DNA from 4 places in the Glutamicibacter sp. M10 genome. Region 3 is predicted to be linked to each of the others. Evidence: riboswitches for the same ligand, from Rfam matches in the RefSeq annotation. Region 3 holds a riboswitch; each other region holds the start of a gene.
What was found. Region 3 has a riboswitch for S-adenosylmethionine ahead of N6V40_RS16350 (O-acetylhomoserine aminocarboxypropyltransferase/cysteine synthase family protein). Riboswitches for the same ligand answer to the same signal wherever they lie in the genome.

Region 1: another riboswitch for S-adenosylmethionine. It lies ahead of N6V40_RS15420 (bifunctional o-acetylhomoserine/o-acetylserine sulfhydrylase); the one in region 3 lies ahead of N6V40_RS16350 (O-acetylhomoserine aminocarboxypropyltransferase/cysteine synthase family protein).
Region 2: another riboswitch for S-adenosylmethionine. It lies ahead of N6V40_RS01185 (ABC transporter ATP-binding protein); the one in region 3 lies ahead of N6V40_RS16350 (O-acetylhomoserine aminocarboxypropyltransferase/cysteine synthase family protein).
Region 4: another riboswitch for S-adenosylmethionine. It lies ahead of N6V40_RS05630 (OsmC family protein); the one in region 3 lies ahead of N6V40_RS16350 (O-acetylhomoserine aminocarboxypropyltransferase/cysteine synthase family protein).

The regions. Positions count from the first base shown of each region.
Region 1 covers NZ_CP104918.1:3,177,412-3,179,606, forward strand. The annotation lists partial or broken gene N6V40_RS15420 (bifunctional o-acetylhomoserine/o-acetylserine sulfhydrylase) at 1-903, opposite strand, end outside; SAM riboswitch class IV at 993-1,113, opposite strand; gene N6V40_RS15425 (VOC family protein) at 1,286-1,930, shown strand; gene N6V40_RS15430 (GNAT family acetyltransferase) at 1,985-2,195, opposite strand, start outside.
Region 2 covers NZ_CP104918.1:235,376-237,570, forward strand. The annotation lists gene N6V40_RS01180 (acyl-CoA dehydrogenase family protein) at 1-726, opposite strand, end outside; SAM riboswitch class I at 742-833, opposite strand; SAM riboswitch class I at 1,101-1,203, shown strand; gene N6V40_RS01185 (ABC transporter ATP-binding protein) at 1,209-2,018, shown strand; gene N6V40_RS01190 (aliphatic sulfonate ABC transporter substrate-binding protein) at 2,100-2,195, shown strand, end outside.
Region 3 covers NZ_CP104918.1:3,371,541-3,373,735, forward strand. The annotation lists gene N6V40_RS16350 (O-acetylhomoserine aminocarboxypropyltransferase/cysteine synthase family protein) at 1-915, opposite strand, end outside; SAM riboswitch class I at 1,025-1,115, opposite strand; partial or broken gene N6V40_RS16355 (LysR family transcriptional regulator) at 1,340-2,195, opposite strand, start outside.
Region 4 covers NZ_CP104918.1:1,153,381-1,155,575, reverse strand. The annotation lists gene N6V40_RS05635 (DEAD/DEAH box helicase) at 1-1,007, opposite strand, end outside; SAM riboswitch class IV at 1,122-1,242, shown strand; gene N6V40_RS05630 (OsmC family protein) at 1,276-1,830, shown strand; gene N6V40_RS05625 (L-idonate 5-dehydrogenase) at 1,905-2,195, opposite strand, start outside.

The DNA.
Region 1 (2,195 bases), 190 kb from region 3:
GCAGGGACAGGGTTTCTAGCCCCTGGGCGATCAAGAACGCGTTAAAGGTGACAGCGCTGAACCCAAATCGCGCAAGAGCTGGACTCGCGTCTTGAGGATGTAGGCCAGGTTGGCGCCGAGGATGCCGTTCACGCCAAGATCGCGAGCAAAAACCAGGCCGTTGTAGGACTCGTCCGGGGTGTTAAAGCCCGGGAAGCGCTGCGGGTCCTTGGCAAAGTCAAAGTTGCCCGAGTCCACAATCACCCCGGCGATCGCGTTGCCGTGACCGCCCAGGAATTTGGTGGCCGAGTGGATGACGATGTCAGCCCCAAATTCGATCGGGCGGATCAGGTACGGAGTGGCCAGGGTGTTATCCACCAGCAGCGGCACTCCATTTTCATGGGCGATCTTGGCGATTTCTTCGATGTCCAGCACGTCTTGGCGTGGGTTGGAAATGGTTTCGCCGAAGAACGCCTTGGTGTTTGGGCGCACCGCGTCGCGCCAATCCTGCAGGTTATCCGGGTCGGCCACAAAGCTGACCTCGATGCCCAGACGCTTAAGCGTGTGCTTAAGCAGATTCTGGGTTCCGCCGTACAAACTTGGGCTGGCCACCAGGTGATCGCCGGACTCGGCGAGGTTCAGGATGGCCAAGGTGGTCGCGGCCTGTCCGGAGGACAGCAACAGCGCGCCCACGCCGCCTTCTAGATCGGCGATGCGAGTTTCTACTGCGTCGGTGGTGGGGTTGCCGATGCGGGTGTAGATCGGTTCCAGTTCCTGCAGCGCAAAACGGGCTGCAGCACTTTCTGCGCTTGGGAAGACAAAGGAAGTGGTCTGGAAGATCGGTAGTGCCCGGGCACCGGTGGTTGGATCTGGGGTCTGCCCGGAGTGGATCTGACGGGTTTCAAATGACCAGTTATTGCTCATGGTTTCCTCCAAAAATAGTTCTGTGACTTTTGGGGTAGACCACTGAGAAGACACCGACAGAAAGATCCTCATGAAGGCACTTCCAGGGTTACCCGCGCTTGTCCTTAGCAGCTTTTTGCTCCTAAGGGCCAGGTCTTCACCCGGGGCACCCCACCGCGGTTGGAGGGTTGCCGCCCAGTAAGCCGGGGCTTGTTACTGGGACTCATGACCTACTTCCAGTGTGCCCGAAAACCGAAGATTTTTGCAATGTGAGAGTGCAAAGGGGGTAGTAATCGGTCATATTTCGCGCCAGACGCGATTTGGGTGCAGAGAATTCGATCACCGATTAAAAATTAGGCTTGCCTAAGTAGAGACTGTCATCACATGTTGTCATGATGGGCACATGATGAGGTTAGATCACGTAAGTTATGCCTGCGGCCCAGATGGGTTGTTGCCAACCGCGCAGAGAATCTCCGAGGCCTTGGGTTTGGAGTTCGTTAAGGGAGGCGTGCATCCGCGCTTCGGAACACGTAATGTCATCTTCCCGTTGAAGCATGGTCAGTATTTGGAAGTGGTTGAAGTGCTCAACCACCCCGCCAGCGACAAGGCTCCTTTTGGCCAAGCGGTGCGAGCGCGTTCTGAGCTCGGCGGTGGCTGGATGGGCTGGTGTGTTTCGGTGGACGATCTGTCCAGCGCCGAAGAACGGCTGGGCCGCAAGTCGGTTCCGGGCAACCGCAAATTCCCCGATGGTCGCGAGCTGACCTGGCAGCAGATCGGCATTAAGGGTTTGATCGCCGACCCGCAGTGCCCGTACCTGATTTCCTGGGACGAAGAAGCTAAGGATCTGCATCCTTCCAAGGCACTTGAACCGAGCGGCGCGATCAGCGAGATCACCATTGCCGGCTCGCGTGATCGTGTGCTGGAATGGTTGGGGCAACCTGAAAACGTGAATCTGGGCCCAGTAGTCATGGACTATGAGGCACCCAACGGTACCCCGGGAATCATGACGGTGACCTTCGAAACCGATAACGGTCCGGTTGTGCTGTAACAACAACATCTTTCAAAGGTAGGCGGGGACAATGGCGTCCCCACCTACCTCTTTTTATGTGCTGGCATCCAGACGCTTGCCTAGAACCACAACGTTTTGGTCCACAAATCCCAGACGCTCATAGAAATTGAGCACGGCAGCGTTTTCATTACGCACCATCAACTGCACCTTGGGCACACCACGGTCCACTAGCCAGCTTGTTGCGGCCTGAACCATTGTGCTGCCAAGCCCGGTACCCTGCTTGAGCGGATCAACGGCCACATAG
Region 2 (2,195 bases), 390 kb from region 3:
CCCCTGACCAAACCCATCCCAATCGTCAAGGATTTTTACGCCACTGCGTTGGGTGGAAACGACGGCAATCTGCCGGCCAGCCTTTTCTGGATGGGCCACTGCCACTGCGGTCCAGTCGGCAAAGATGGTGCCGGTGCAGTAATACTTTTCACCGTCAACTAGCCAGCGGCCCTCAGACTCGGTGACCTTGGTGTTCAGCGTACCTAGTGCGTTGCCGCCACGTTCGGTGTACGCATTGCCGACAATCTGACCGGCAGCAATACGGGTAACCCACTTGTTGCGCAGCTCTTGATCTTCAAGAATCAGAATGCTCTCCACAAAGGCGATGTGTGCTCGCCAGAGCTGGCCAACATGGGAATCAGCCTCGGAAAGTTCAATCAGCAGGCGGAACACGTCAACCAGACGTGCGCCGTAGCCGCCCTCAGAAACTGGAATGCGCAGCGCACCAAAGCGGTCGCGGTTCAGCAGGCCCACCTGTTCAAAGGGAAGCACGCGGTTGCGATCGCGGTCCCTTGCGGTAGACGCGATCTGCGCGAATACCGGACGGAAAATTTCAGCCAAACGGTCATACTGTTCATCCGCGCCCGGACCGGGTGTGACTTTGAGTAGTTGCCGGGTAGGCAGTTGCTCTTCGAAGTCATCTAGTCCCATGGCGCTAGCCTGCGAAGGATCGCTGAGCTGGTTGAAGTCCAAACCGGAAGAGTTCGGCGACTCGCCAAATGACATTGAAGTCCTCAATTCTTTCCATCGGTCCTGGCGGTAGCACCGTCCCGCGATTCGGGTGGTTGCTGCGGCGTCGTCGAGCCAGATCTCTCAGCCGCTCTGGATGGGTTGTCATTCATTTGTAGCCGTAACAAAGCAATCATTCCAAGCCACGAAGTCACATTTCATTGTTCAGACCAGGTGGCTTGACAGTTGCGTTGCACAGTCAATGACGCGTCATATCGAAGATGACTTGGCAAGAATCCCCAACTATCGATTAAACAGCCTTCTAATGAAATAAATAACGAAATAACCCGCGCATGTGACGTAGTTATCGAAGATTTTTCATGTTACGCAAGATTTGCTTTCAAATCGTTCGAAAGCCTGTAATGGACACGTAACCATCCCGAGCGGCCGAGAGATCTGGCTCAGTGACGCCGCAGCAACCACCTATGGATGACACACTCCATAGGCCGGTGCTACCGCCAGGACCGATGGAGATGATCATGGCTCTTAGCCTTGCACTGCCTCAAGCGCACACCTCGACCGCTTTAGACGTGGAATTCAGCAATGTTTCGCGCACCTTCACCACCAAAAGTGAAAGCCGCGCGGTCCTCAGCGATATCAACTTGCAGATCCCCGCGGGCCAAGTTGTTGCGATCCTTGGTGCTAGCGGCTGCGGCAAGTCCACACTGCTTCGCGCGGTCTCCGGGTTGGACCAACCATCCACCGGATCCATCCGTACCGGAAAACGCAACGTAGATGGCATCAACGAACTATGTGCGGTCGCATTTCAGGAACCACGACTACTACCGTGGCGATCGGTCCGAGAAAATATCGCTTTGGGCCTCGCGCCAGGTACCAGCAAGGCCGACGGTGCTGAACTGATTGATGAATTAATCGAGCTGACCGGGCTCAGCCACGCGACAGATCTTCGCCCGCGCGAAATTTCAGGTGGTATGGCTCAGCGCGTCTCGCTGGCTCGTGCCTTGGCACGGCGCCCTGGAGTGCTGCTACTTGATGAACCCTTCGGCGCACTGGACGCTTTGACGCGGCTGAAAATGCAAGATCTATTGCTCTCCATCCATGCTTCCTTCCCCACCACAATTCTTATGGTCACCCACGACGTGGACGAGGCGTTGACCTTGGCTGACCGAGTCATCGTCCTGGGACGTGAGGGTCAAGATACCGCGGCCACCGTCATTAAAGAACTCTCAATGAGCGCTTCTCATCCTCGCAAACACAACGAAGATCAGTTCATCGCTCACCGCGCAGGATTGCTTCGACTTCTTGGTGTGGACCCGACTAACCATTGACGTTTAACACCGATTCCCCCTGATCTACTCCATCAGCGACATAGCTGTCGCTTACCCGCACGCACAATTTAGAGGATTATTATGCTTTCGCACCGCTTCACTCGACGTACCGCACTTGCCACCGCAGCACTGTTGATCGGGGCTACTGCCCTGACCGGTTGCGCCGGAGAAAACGCT
Region 3 (2,195 bases):
GGAGAGCTCTTGGATCAGGGTGCTCACGCTGCGCTGTACATGCGCTGCACGCACCGGCAAAGTTTCGATGCCGGCCAAAATGCCTTGGGCGCTGGCCGGAGCTAATGCCGGACCTAGATCGTGCAGGAACTTGGAACGCACCAGCATCGCATAGGCAGCAGAGCCGTGGCGTTCGAGCAAGGAAGTATTGTTCAACCGCACGCGTGGGGCGGCAATCTGTGGCCAACGCAGCGGATCGGAGAAGTCGAACTTTCCCGAATCCACCACCACGCCGCCAAGTACCGAGCCGTGGCCGGCCAGACCCTTGGTGGCCGAGTGGACCACAATATCCGCGCCAAAATCTAGCGGGCGGAAGTTCAACGGGGTGGCCAGGGTGTTATCCACGACCACCGGGATGTTGTGCTCGTGGGCGATCGCCGAAATAGCGGGAAGATCGGCCACCGTGCACAGCGGGTTGGACACGGACTCTAGGAAAAACGCGCGGGTCTCATCCTCGATGGCCCCGGCCCAGGCTGCCGGATCGGCTTGGTCAACAAAGCTGACGCGGATGCCAAAGTCGGCGAAGGAGTCGGTCAGTAGGTCCACCGTGCCGCCGTATAGCGAGGAAGACGCCACAATGTGCTTAGGTCCCTGGGTCAGCGCCAACAGGGACAGTGAAACAGCTGCCTGTCCCGAGGCGGTGGCCACCGCCTGAGCTCCACCTTCCAGCGCGGCTACACGCTGCTCGAGGATCGAAACGGTGGGGTTACCGGTGCGTGAGTACGTGAACCCGGACTGGCGCATAGCGAACTTTTCGATCGCTTCAGCATGGGATTCAAATTGGTACGCTGCGGAGTTATGTAGTGGTGGCAGCATCGGGCGGAAATCTCCGCTTGGTCGATACCCTGCGTGGACCGCGTCGGTTCCTTGGCTCATAGCTCCTTCTCGTTTCCTAGCGAGGGAGTGCACCGAAAGATGTAACCCGTACCAAAGCCCGAACACTGACTTGGTACGAGGCACAGTGCGCTTAAAAGCGTTCGGAACTGCTCCATCGTCCCTGGCATTAGCACCTTTCGGTTTCCCGATGGTTGCTGCGACGTCTTCGAGCCAGATCTCTTAGTCGCTCTTGATGGTTTGTTGTTCTTCCATGGTTCGATATCTGCCCCGGGCGGTGCAAGCGGCATCGGGCTCACGGCTTCATACAAGGTCGCCACGCTTCATATGTCGCCAAGTTGTCATGATGACACGGGGTTTACGACCTGTTTATGACGCGCCACTTTGAGCATAATCCGCGGAATCTAGCAGTTTTGCCCTGCTAGTGTGACGACTCGAAGGCTAGAGATGACACACTGTTACGGTTTTAGCCCAGCACCTCAACGTCAAAGCTGGCGACCACCGCACGCACTTCTTCCAAATAAAGTTGCGCTTGATCGGTGAGCGGGATCCCGGCGTGGTCGATCCAACCGATCTCGATTCGCTCGTCGATGGACAGCGGGATGGCAACGATGGAGGGATCAAGCTCGTCGCTGATGATGCCGGTGGAGATGGTGTACCCGCCCAAGCCGATCATGAGGTTAAAGATCGTGGCGCGGTCCGAGACTTGAATTTCGCGTTGGCTTGAACGGGTGGAGAGCACCTCTTCGGAAAAGTAGAAGGAGTTGTTTGCACCCTGGTCGAAGGTAAGCCGCGGCAGGTCTTCGAGGTCTTCAAGCGTCACCTGTGCACGCGAGGCCAGTGGGTTGCTGCGCGAAATAAAAATATGCGGATCGGCTATGAACAGCGGATGGAAGACAAGCCTGGATTCGCGCAGCAGCTTGTCGATCACTTTGCGGTTGAAGTCGTTGCGGTACAAGATCCCGATGTCGCTGCGTAGGGTGCGTACGTCCTCGATGATTTCCTCAGTGCGGGTCTCCCGGAGCGAAAATTGGTACTCCTCTGCGCCGCTGGCCTGAACCATGCGCACAAAGGCATCAACCGAAAATGAGTAGTGCTGCGTGGAGACACCAAGCAAGCGCCGAGCCGAAGGCCGGCCGAGGTAGCGATGTTCAAGAAGCTCCACCTGCTCCAGGACCTGGCGTGCATAACCCAGGAATTCTGCCCCCTCGGGGGTGAGTGTCACTCCCTTGCGGAGCGGACCAACAGGGTGCGCCCCACTCGTGCTTCGAGCTCTTTCATGGCCGCGGACATGCTGGGCTGCGCGACGTAAATTAGGTCGG
Region 4 (2,195 bases), 1.3 Mb from region 3:
TCCGCTGAAACAGGCTCAGCAAATTCTGCCAGTCCCCAGTCTTTGGCCTTGGTCAACGGCTTAGCCGAGTACACCAAAAAAGTCGGTGGATTTCCGACAGGGAGTACATGTGAATCTTGTGGATCAGGCGCGGAAATGAACCCTTCCATGGTCAAGCCATCTTCACCCCGGCGCAGATCTACAAAAGCATTGGCCGGCTCAGGGCTGAAGGTCACAGCGGGCTTGGCGTTGCTACTTCCGTTGATGATCTGCACTCCGGCTGCTTGCAGCGCGGTGAAGGCTTCGAGCAAATCTTTGCCCGGTAGATCCATTAACGAGATCCAGTCTTTAACATCCCAGACATAGCCGTATTTTTGCTTTTCAGCCTGCTCTCGTAGCTGGTCTAGTTCGCTCATGGCACGGCGCTGTTCTTTGGAGAACCGCTTGTCAAAGGCCACAGACTTCCAGCTTACTCCGGTCTGAATCCATGGGCTCTTGGTACCTTGTCGCGCCGGGCGAGCCTGAAGGGTCAGGGCATCATCGCTACCGTAGCGTGGTTCGCTAACGATTTTTAGAATGAGGCCCAGCGGCTCTTGGGCGACGTCCGGTTCATCATCGATGACGGGCAATAGGCGGTTAAGACTACGTTCCCACTGCGGCACCGCTTGACGTTGCCAGTCATGCGGCCGCCCCGCACCGTCGGTAACGTACAGAGGCTCATCATCTTCGTTAATGGTTTCAATCAATAACGCGGCGACTTCTTCGCAGCGAGTACTGGTGGGGTGTTTGCTGCAACCACCTTCAAATGAAATCCCTTGCGCTTCAAATCGGAAGGTTGCGTTCACCTGCGCGCCGAGCACCTGTCCGCGCACTTGAGTAAGACCGGCTTCAACGTGGCGTTCAACGTGCGAGACCTTTCCCGACTGATAGTAGAACGCACCAATCTCCAACGTGTCCTGGTCCAGTACCAAGTCCAAGTTTTTGATAGTCAGCTGGTATTCCATATCCGCCAATCGTTGTGTACGCAATAGAGCCGGTTGCTACCCTCCATCCTATCGACGGTTACCGACAGCTTCGTAATGACGAAAAGTTAAGCGAATGCTTTACTCGCAGCGGTACTCAAGGATAAAAATGAATCACTGAATCACGAGTTCCACTCACTACGGCCCTGGCTGAGTGGACGGCAACCCTCTAGCCATTGTGCCGGGTGCCCCAGGTGAAGATTCGACGCATCCTGAGAGTCAAGAAGCGTAAACGATGGCGCACCCTTGCGTCAGAAAAGGGAGAACACCTCTTATGCCTACCGCAACCAAGAAACTTTCCGTGGCCGAAGATCGCTCTGCGCGCTTACAAGAAGCTGGCACTGGATGGGGTGAACGCATTTCGGCAGCCCCACAGAGCGCACAACTCACCTTTAGTGTTCGCGGCGAAGGATTCGACTCTGTAGCCAGTAACATCAGGGCCGGCAAGCACAGCTTTACCGTTGATGAACCAGCTGCACTGGGAGGCAGCGACATCGCGGCCAGCCCGGTGGAATATGCCTTGGCAGCGTTGGTTTCCTGCCAAGTAGTTGTTTACCGTCTGTACGCGGAAAACTTGGGCATCCAAGTAGATGATGTGCAGATCACCGCTGATGGCCAGCTTGATGTTCGTGGCCTGTTTGGCATTGATGAAACAATTCGTCCGGGCTTCTCCTCCGTGGACTTGCAGGTGCACATTGCGGGTCCTGAATCCGCAGAGCGTTATGAAGAACTACGCCAGGCTGTGGATGCTCACTGCCCAGTATTGGACTTGTTCGTCAACCCGGTGCCGGTGACTACCTCGGTGCACGTTGTTGAAGCTAATAATTAGTCTCAGCTGAACCAAAAAACGCACTGCGGTGACCCGAATTTCAGGGCCACCGCAGTGCGTTTTACAGTAATGGATTATTCGCTAAGGAAATCCAGTAGGACCTTGCCCGAGGTGGAAGCATCCTTGGCCGTTTCAAAGGCTTCAAGACTTTGGCCCACTGGGAACTCGTGGGTGACAGCATCCGAGATCCGTAACGACCCGTCGGCCAAGGCAGCAAGAACGTGGTCAATTTCGTCGTTAAAACGGAATGAACCGACGAGTTCTAGTTCACGGGTGATGACAAGCGAGATCAGTGCTGGCTGCTCACCGGTTGGTAGCAGGCCAACCATGACTACTCGTCCACCGCGCGTAGCACCGCGTACTGC